Regions from separate parts of the Pseudoalteromonas sp. HF66 genome, predicted to be linked through region 2. Evidence: predicted binding sites of a transcription regulator. Region 2 holds the regulator's gene; each other region holds the start of a gene.
What was found. Region 2 encodes sigma-54, which starts transcription at its own class of promoters, with help from an activator protein. Its sites were predicted from a motif close to GTTGGCACGNNNNTNGNNT; they were not measured.
Positions count from the first base shown of each region.

Region 1: a site for sigma-54 is predicted at 1,653-1,671, ahead of HCZ11_RS05625 (CsbD family protein). Genes of this name have one in related genera too.
Region 3: a site for sigma-54 is predicted at 1,902-1,920, ahead of flgJ (flagellar assembly peptidoglycan hydrolase FlgJ). Genes of this name have one in related genera too.

Region 1 is NZ_JAATOU010000004.1:15,645-18,930, forward strand. Features, by position in the region: gene metH (methionine synthase) at 1-126, shown strand, start outside; gene HCZ11_RS19765 (GGDEF domain-containing protein) at 336-1,376, shown strand; gene HCZ11_RS05625 (CsbD family protein) at 1,417-1,614, opposite strand; gene HCZ11_RS05630 (ABC transporter substrate-binding protein) at 1,812-2,579, opposite strand; gene hrpB (ATP-dependent helicase HrpB) at 2,749-3,286, shown strand, end outside.
Region 2 is NZ_JAATOU010000014.1:99,598-102,883, forward strand. Features, by position in the region: gene lptB (LPS export ABC transporter ATP-binding protein) at 1-551, shown strand, start outside; gene HCZ11_RS14325 (RNA polymerase factor sigma-54) at 669-2,165, shown strand; gene hpf (ribosome hibernation promoting factor) at 2,193-2,480, shown strand; gene ptsN (PTS IIA-like nitrogen regulatory protein PtsN) at 2,484-2,936, shown strand; gene rapZ (RNase adapter RapZ) at 2,937-3,286, shown strand, end outside.
Region 3 is NZ_JAATOU010000004.1:100,601-103,886, forward strand. Features, by position in the region: gene flgH (flagellar basal body L-ring protein FlgH) at 1-656, shown strand, start outside; gene HCZ11_RS06050 (flagellar basal body P-ring protein FlgI) at 669-1,763, shown strand; gene flgJ (flagellar assembly peptidoglycan hydrolase FlgJ) at 1,958-2,926, shown strand; gene flgK (flagellar hook-associated protein FlgK) at 2,940-3,286, shown strand, end outside.

The sequences.
Region 1 (3,286 bases), on a different contig from region 2:
GCTAAGTACTATGCTGTGGCGCAAATTCAAAAGGATCAGGTTGAAGATTATGCCAAGCGGACCAACATGACACTTGCAGAAGCTGAGCGTTGGTTGTCGCCTAATTTAGGCTATGAACCTGAATAGTAGTTAGTTATTAGCTTTAAATTTTAAATGAAACGAGCCAAATCTGGCTCGTTTTTTTACTGCTATATTGCCATTATTTTGTGCCCATTTTTTGATCATACTTTTTTATCTTTAATGCATTTTCATAGCTTAATTATTGGTAATTTCCTTCTAATTTAAATATTTGTGTTAAAGTTATTGAGGTTGAGCAAGGAGTCTAAGGTGGAATTGTGATTGATACTGTGAATGCAAGCGAGAGAGATAAAGCGCGATTCTTACGCGTATTTGCATTTATTGGTGCAGTGACCTCTTTGTTGATGTCGGTCACAAGTTATCAAGATGGCTACATCGCGTTAAGTTATTTATTAATTGTTGGCGTTGTAATTTTTGCTTTGCCTTTTTTAATAAAGGGGCGTGATCAATTTATCTCAGTACTCATGCTATACGCACTTTATGCAATGATGTGCTTCTTAACTGTCTCGGGTGGCAGCAATGGCACAGGGCCGTTATGGCTATTTATTGTATCTCCCGTGACCTTTTTTATTCGTGGCTTAAAGCGCGGTGCCTTTGATCTTATATTACTCGCCATTATTATCTCGGTGCTTTTCTACTTTACCGATCAATTAGGTTATTACAGTTATCCGAGCTACTACTTTCCTACACGGGTCATGCTGTGTTTCTCGATTTTATGTATTTTGGCCGGCTTCTACGAATATTACCGTAATAAATACAGTTTGCAGTTAATGGAGCAACTTAAGCTTAATCAAAAGCTTGCTCGCACAGACGCGATGACAGAACTCGCTAATCGTCGCTATGCAACAGAATGTTTGCAAGATGAGCGCTTTGGTGAAGGGTCAGTGTTTTTACTGATGGATGTAGATAACTTTAAGCAGATAAACGATACCTACGGACATCAAGTGGGCGATGAGGTGCTGATATTTTTTGCTGATGTATTTAAAAAAGTGTGCGAAGAAGGAGATGTTATTTCCCGTTGGGGGGGTGAAGAGTTTTTAATTGTGATCCCGACAGGCTATGAACTTAGGGCCAGAAAAGTAGCTGAAAAAATACATAAAAAACTCGCTGAAAAGCCATTTAAGAGTGGCCAGCATCGTTTTCATGTCACCTTAAGTATTGGCTTGTACGTGCGCGTTTCTGGTGAGAGCATGGATCATTGTTTAAACATTGCCGACAAACGGCTATACCGTGCTAAATCACAAGGTAAAAATCAAACGGTCGCTGAAGTAGATTTAGCAAAGCATGAGCCAGCTTAAAATATAAAGCCGCAATAAGCGGCTTTATTGATTGCTCAAATTAATGGCCTTTTTCAAAGTCGCTGACTTCACGCTCAGCTTCTTCTTTCGATTTACCGTATTTTTGCTGAAGCTTACCAACCAGCTCTTTACGGCTACCTTCAATTTTATCTAAATCATCATTGGTAAGGTCACCCCATTTACGTTGTGCTTTACCTTTAAGCTCTTTCCAATTGCCTTCTAAACGATCGCTGTTCATCATAATCTCCTTACTTTGTTAAACATTCACTTTAATAAAAGCAATCGCTGTACCATATGTTTTATTTGGTTAACTTGTTGATTAGTAGTTGTTTTGTTTTTTATGATAGTAAGGAGGGAGGATAGAAAGTTGCAATTACTACGTAGTTTTTAAAGAAAGTCTGTAAAATTTTCTGTTCCGGTAGTGCTTTATGCTGCTCAGTGACTTTTAGATGTATAGCGATTTATTATACGTATATATTCTTCAGTTGATTTGAGCTTACGTAAGCTCTCGTTAAATAGGTCTCTTAAGGCTTCGTCACGAAATAAAAAGCCGTTCGAATTCTTGCCAAATAATGCAAATCGTTGCACTGGTTCAGAGACATCAATTTCCCCCTTGATGTTAATTAATGCTCGGTAATAGTCAAAAATTTTACCGTCCATCTGGATCACCTCATAGCGCTTTCGATACAAAAGTTGAACTTGTGCTAATTGATCATAAGTTTCTGCGTATTGTGGATTTTCTCTGGCCATTACTTGATATTCTGGCGAGAGTAATTCTTTAGCACCTTGCCATGAAAGAACACTAAAGTGTTTTAATTGGCCAATAGAATTAAGCTGAAGGTTTTGTTTGGTTAGGCTAAAAGCAAAGTTCTCATAGCTGTAAGCAATATCTGAAAAGTAGCCGCTCATTCTATGAGTCTCGATAACTTTTTCATTTATATCATAAACAACATCAACTAAGTTTTCATTGTATAAAGTGATCCGTCTTGCATAGGGGACGTAGACGAATTGTATTTGATAACCATGTGCACCGAGTGTCGCGCGAAGCAAGTCCGGAATAATGCCGGAGTTGTCTTCAACCATTACCCAAGGCGGCATGGTATTTCCAAGTGCTACCGTAATTTTTTGCTGACTAAACGCATTTTGAAACGGCAAAACCAAAAGTAGCAAGGTGATTAAAATGTGAAAGTAAATCCTGAACAAGTTAATTCCTTATCCTGATTTTTGTTTGGTTGCTTAATCAAGAATAAGCCTAAATAGGCAGAATGCAATGTTTTCACTTGTAAAGCTCGATACAGGAAATAAGCCTCTATTCATCGCAACTTTTGATTTTTTGATACAATGCGCGAAAAGAAAGTAAGAGATACCTAACGTGCTGCCAGTTCAAGATATTTATCAATCCCTGTTAACCACATTACAGAGTAACCCTATGGCCTTATTGCAAGCGCCACCGGGAGCGGGTAAATCAACATGGCTGCCTCTTACCTTGATGCGCGAAGGGCACTTTAAACGCATTGTAATGTTAGAGCCAAGACGACTCGCCGCTCGCAATATTGCTCAGTACTTGGCAAGTCAGCAAAATGAAAAAGTCGGCGGAAGTGTCGGCTTACGTATTCGTGGCGAATCAAAAGTAAGCGCTGCAACAAAGCTCGAAATAGTCACCGAAGGCATGCTGACGCGTATGTTACAAAATGACCCAGAGCTAAGTGATGTTGATTTACTTATATTTGATGAATTTCACGAGCGCTCAATTGCTGCTGATACAGCTTTGGCATTTGCCCTAGAAACACAGGCGGCACTTCGCGATGATTTAAAAATCTTACTGATGTCGGCAACCTTAGACGGCGATCGTTACAGTGACTTTTTTAGCTGCCCTATTATCTCATCTCAAGGGCGAAGCTACCCCATTG
Region 2 (3,286 bases):
AAATTAGCATCGATGATAACGATATTACCCTTTTGCCAATGCACAGCCGTGCGAGGTTGGGTATTGGTTATCTACCGCAAGAATCTTCGATTTTTCGAAAGTTAACAGTTTACCAAAACTTGATGGCTATTTTAGAGACTCGTAAAGATCTAAATAAAACCACGCGGGAAGAAACTCTAAATAGCTTATTAGATGAATTTAGCATCCAACACATCCGTGATAGTCAAGGTATGGCGCTATCTGGTGGTGAACGTCGCCGCGTTGAAATTGCTCGCGCATTAGCCGCTAATCCTAAATTTATCCTTTTAGATGAGCCTTTTGCTGGTGTTGATCCAATTTCAGTGTTAGATATAAAGAAAATTATTGAGCACCTAAAAAATCGTGGTATTGGTGTACTAATTACTGACCATAATGTTCGAGAAACCCTTGATGTTTGTGAAAAAGCCTACATTGTTTCTCATGGGGAGCTAATTGCATCAGGCACACCTGAGCACGTATTAGCTGACCAAACTGTACGCGATGTTTATCTAGGCGAGCAATTTAGGCTGTAACCATTACGCCACCGACTAGAGCATCTGCTAGACTTATAACAATGACAATAAATCGATAATAACTTAACTGTCTTTGCACAGTTATCGATAACTTAAAAAAAGGATTGTTAGGGATACATGAGGCAATCATTACAGCTGCGCATGGGCCAGCAACTTACAATGACTCCACAACTGCAACAAGCTATTCGTTTGTTGCAGCTCAGTACATTGGATCTCCAACAAGAAATTCAAGAGGCGCTAGATAGTAACCCTTTACTTGAAGTGGAAGAAGCGGATTACAACGAAGAAAGCATCGGCAAAAATGAACAAAAAGCTGAATCTGACGATGTGCAAGTCAGCGCTTCTGCAGACGAAGCACCTAGCGAATATGAACAAGAAAGCAGTGATGCTCTAAATAAAGACACTGTAAGTGACGATTTAGCCATGGATGTTACATGGGATGAGTACATGAGTGCCGCTCCATCAACATCATCAGGGCCAATGCCAGAAGATGAATCTATTTATCAAGGTGCATCGACCGAAACCCTTCACGAATACCTTATGTGGCAATTACAGCTAACTCCCTTTAGTCCGACTGATGAAGCGATTGCTGTGGCAATTGTTGAGGCTATCGATGACTCTGGTATTTTAACGGTAAGCTGTGAAGATATCGTCGAGAGCTTTAATCAAAATAGTGATGAAGAAGAAATCGAACTTGATGAAGTCGAAGCGGTCCTAAAGAGAATTCAATTGTTTGATCCTGTCGGTATTGGGGCGCGTAGTTTACAGGAATGCCTGTGTATTCAACTTCGCCAATTCGATGCAAACACGCCATATTTAGCTGAAACTAAAATGGTTTTATCTGAGCATATCGAATTATTAGCGAGTCGCGACTATCGAACTTTGATGAAAAAGACTAAGCTTAAAGAAAATGAGCTTAAAGAAGTAATGACGCTAATTCACAGCTTAAACCCTAAGCCTGCGGATAGCATAGTACGCGAAGAGTCTGAGTACGTCATACCTGATGTATCAGTGAAAAAAGTAAAAGGTCGCTGGGTGGTTGAGTTAAACCCAGATAGTATGCCAAAGATTAGAGTGAACAGCCAATATGCGGCTATGTCTCGCTCTGTTAAATCAAGTAGCGACAGCCAATTTATTCGCTCTCACTTACAAGAAGCAAAGTGGTTTATTAAGAGCTTAGAAAGCCGTAACGATACACTATTAAAAGTGACCAACTGTATCGTTCAACAACAACAAGCTTTCTTTGAGCATGGCCCAGAAGCAATGAAGCCGATGGTGCTAAATGATGTTGCTGAAATGGTCGAAATGCATGAATCGACGATTTCACGAGTAACAACGCAAAAATATATGCATACCCCCAGGGGTATTTTTGAGTTGAAATATTTCTTCTCAAGCCATGTCAGCACTGAAAATGGTGGTGAGTGTTCTTCAACAGCAATACGCGCTTTAATCAAGAAGTTAGTCGCTGCAGAAAACTCGGCTAAACCATTGAGTGATAGCAAAATTGCAGATATATTGGCTGAGCAAGGAATTAAAGTAGCTAGACGTACAATTGCAAAATATCGTGAGTCTCTAGCAATACCTCCGTCTAATCAGCGTAAGAGTTTGATTTAGACGTTTTACATAGAAGGAAAAATGCTTATGCAACTAAATTTAACTGGTCGTCATGTAGAAATCACTGATTCATTAAGAGACTATGTAAACACCAAGTTTGCGAAACTAGAAAGGCATTTTGACCATATTAATAATGTTCATGTCATTCTAGATGTAGAAAAATTAAGCCAAAAAGCAGAAGCAACTTTACATGTAAACGGAGGCGAATTGTTCGCTTCTACAGAACATCAAGATATGTACGCAGCCATTGACTCGTTGATCGATAAGCTTGATCGCCAAGTCATTAAACACAAAGAGAAATTAGCTCGACATTAAATTATGAAACTAAGTTCACTTACTAATCAGGACTGCAGCAAAGCTGCGGTCCTTTTTAATAGCAAAAAAAGAATTCTTGAATATATCAGCGAACTGGCTCACCAGCAGCTTCCTCATTTATCTCAACAAGATATCCTAAATGCTTTACTCAACCGAGAGAAGTTAGGTAGCACTGGTATTGGCCGAGGTATTGCTATTCCACATGGCCGAATGAGTGGCGCCGATGAACCTCAGGCGTTTGTCATAGTGAGTGAATCCCCAATCAATTTTGATGCAATTGATAATCGCCCTGTTGACATTTTCGTAGCACTCATCGTACCAGATGGTGACTCTCAGCTTCATCTAAAGACCTTATCAACAATTGCTGATAGACTTAAAGATAAAGAGTTTTGTAAACAGCTGCGTAGTGCTACTACCGATCAGCAACTGTTTCAGGTTATATCAGCAGAGGCATAAATGGAATTAATCATTATCAGCGGTCGCTCAGGCTCAGGTAAATCGGTCGCTTTACGAGTACTTGAAGACTTAGGTTATTATTGCGTTGATAATATTCCAGTCAATTTACTGCCTTCGCTCGTGCGTAGCGTATCAGATAACTACGATAAAATAGCGGTCAGTATTGATGTGCGTAACCTTCCAAAAGAGCAGCAAGAATTTAATGATATTCTTGAGTACCTTCCTGGTTTCGCAAATCCAACACTTTTTTACTTAGACAGTGATGACCAAACCCTGATAAAACGCTTTTCAGAGACTCGTCGTTTACACCCATTATCCATTGATTCTTTGCCACTTGATCTGGCTATTAA
Region 3 (3,286 bases), on a different contig from region 2:
CAGCATTAATGCTGGGTGGTTGTATGACAACGCAAAATCATCATGTGGTTCAGGATGACCCTTACTATGCGCCTATGTACCCGGAGCCGACAACAGAGCCTATGGTACCAACGGGGTCGTTGTTTGATAGTTATTCATCAAATGACTTGTACTCAGATAAAAAGGCTCTACGCGCTGGCGATATCATCACTGTTAAATTGCAAGAGTCTACTCAAGCGACCAAAGCAGCTAAAACCGAAACAGATAAAGAAACGGATGCCAGTTTAGATCCAGTAATTGGTCTGGGAGGTAATCCAGTTAACATTGGTGGTGATAGTATTCAATTTGGTATTGGCTCGGGGGCATCGTTTAAAGGTGACTCAAAGTCTAATCAATCAAACAGCTTATTTGGTGATATTTCTGTCAACGTGATGCGTGTTTTACCCAATGGAAACTTAGTTATTCGCGGTGAAAAATGGCTTACGTTGAACACTGGCGAAGAGTTTATTCGCCTTGAAGGCTTAGTTCGTCCAGAAGATGTTTCAGCTAGTAATACAGTAACATCAAACCGAATTGCCAATGCGCGAATTCAATATTCAGGTAAAGGGCAAATTCAAGAAACACAAAGCGCAGGTTGGCTGTCTCGTTTCTTTAGTAGTTCGCTTTTCCCATTTTAGAGGAACAAAGTCATGAATGGGTTTAAATACATCATCGCTCTTTGCTTAATTAGCCTGCAGTTTTCTGCACAGGCTGAGCGAGTCAAAGATGTATCTATGGTTGAAGGTGTTCGTGCAAACCAATTAGTCGGTTATGGTTTGGTTGTAGGTTTGCCAGGCACAGGTGAACAAAGCAGATTTACTCAACAGAGCTTTAAAGCCATGTTAAATGGCTTTGGTATTACTTTACCAGATAGCTTAAAACCTAAAATTAAAAATGTTGCAGCCGTTGCTGTTCATGCAGAGCTACCAGCATTCAGAAAACCAGGGCAAACCATAGATATTACGGTTTCGTCTATCGGGAGTGCAGGTAGTTTACGCGGTGGTACCTTATTACAAACCTTTTTAAAAGGGGTTGATGGTAATACGTATGCGATTGCACAAGGCAGCTTAGTTGTTGGTGGTCTAGGTGCTGAAGGAGCTGATGGTAGCCGGGTCATTATTAACACGCCAACGGTAGGTCGTATTCCAAACGGTGCCATTGTAGAGCGTGCTATTAAGAGCCCGTTTATGCAAGGTGACTACATTACCTTTAATTTAAACCGCCCTGATTTCACAACGGCAAAACGCTTAGAGCAAACAATTAATGATTTAGTTGGCCCTGATAGCGCGCAGGCAATCGATGCAGCCTCAGTTCGTGTATTGGCACCGCGTGATGCATCTCAACGTGTTGCGTATTTGTCTACTCTTGAAAACTTAGAGTTTAAGCCGGCAGACACCGCTGCAAAAATTATTGTTAACTCGCGCACTGGTACAATTGTGATTGGTAAAAATGTGAAGCTGCAGCCTGCGGCTATTACGCACGGTGGTTTGACGGTCACTATTGCTGAGCAGCAAAATGTGTCACAACCAAATGCCTTAAGTGAAGGTGAAACCGCTGTCACAAATCAAAGCATTATTGATGTTAATGAAGATGACTCACGTGCTTTTGTATTTAACCCTGGTGTTAATCTTGATGATCTCGTTCGAGCCATCAATGAGGTTGGAGCCGCACCGGGTGATTTAATGGCGATTCTAGAAGCTTTAAAAGAAGCGGGGGCGATAAACGGGCAACTGGTTATCATTTAAATTAAAGCGCGCTTTCGAGCGCGTTTTTGTTTCTAGTAGTTATTAAATCATTTAGCACACAAATATCAGTCAAAATCTTTGTTCTGAAGTCAGTCCATTCCTGTATCAGTTATTAGCTATTCATTTATATAGTTTTTTGTTGGCGCAATTTTTGCATTTTATTTTTCATTATTAACTATTGTGTCAAAAAGCTGATGGATACTAATCATCTCGACAAGCAAAACTTTTTTGATTTAGGTAACTTAGACTCATTACGTCAAAGTGCTTTGAAAAGTGATGCCTCTAGCGATGCGTCAAAAGAGGCGCTGAAAAAAGCGGCGGCACAATTCGAATCTATCTTCACTCAAATGCTTCTTAAAAGTATGCGTAAAGCAAATGAAGCGTTTGAAGATAAAGACAGCCCATTTAATTCAAGCGGCGTTAAGTTTTTTGAAGAGATGCATGATCAACAAATGTCGGTTGAGCTTTCATCTAATGGCTCGCTCGGCCTAGCTGACTTGATAGTGCAGCAGCTTTCGCCTGACGGTAAGAAGTTTACTCCTGGTTCTGTGCTTAGAACTACTGCTGACTTTGATAGTGATAAACGGGCAAGCGGTGTGGTTGATAGCAAAACTGATGTTAAGGCTGAACCGCAAGCTGTCGCAGATACAACAGCAAACGAGCAAACAGAAAACCGCTTTGAAGATGTGGAGTCTTTTATTAGCTCTGTTTGGGAGCACGCAAAAAATGCTGCACAGAAGATTGGTTTAAATCCTGCTGTGATGGTTGCTCAAGCAGCCCTTGAAACAGGTTGGGGTAAACACATTATCAGTAAAGCTGATGGCACAAGTAGTAACAACTTATTCAATATTAAATCGGATACGAGCTGGCAAGGTGATAAAGCGAGCAAAGTCACGCTTGAGTTTGAACAAGGCGTGCCAGTTAAAAAGCAAGCAAGTTTCCGTTCTTATCAATCGATTAAAGACAGTGTTAACGACTTTGTGGATTTCTTAAATGAAAACCCACGTTATCAAGAAGCACTCAATAATACTGCAGAGCCTGCAGCCTTTTTAGATTCGTTACAAAAAGCAGGTTATGCAACTGATCCAAATTATGCCGATAAAATTAAGCAGGTATTGAAGCGTGTTGAGCTTCAAAGTGTCGCTGCTTCATTGGTACGTTAAGGAGTAGACCCTGATGTCATTTAGCTTATATGACATAGCAAATGCCGGTGTAAGAGCTAATTCTGAGCTTTTACAAACCACCAGTAAAAACATAGCCAACGTTAATACCGAGGGCTATGTGCGTGAGCGTACAGAGTTCACAACCATGATCGACAACCAAGTGGGTCGTGGTGAAACGTATCGCTTACTGAATGAATTTGCGCAGAAGCAATTAAATAGAGATACCTCTAATAAAACATTCTTTGATCAATTTGTGACTGAAGCAAGCCGAGTAGACAGCTTGTTCTCAGAAGAGTCAAACAGCTTATCAACGAGTGTCAATTCGTTTTTTAACAATGTACAAGAAAGCTTAAATCAACC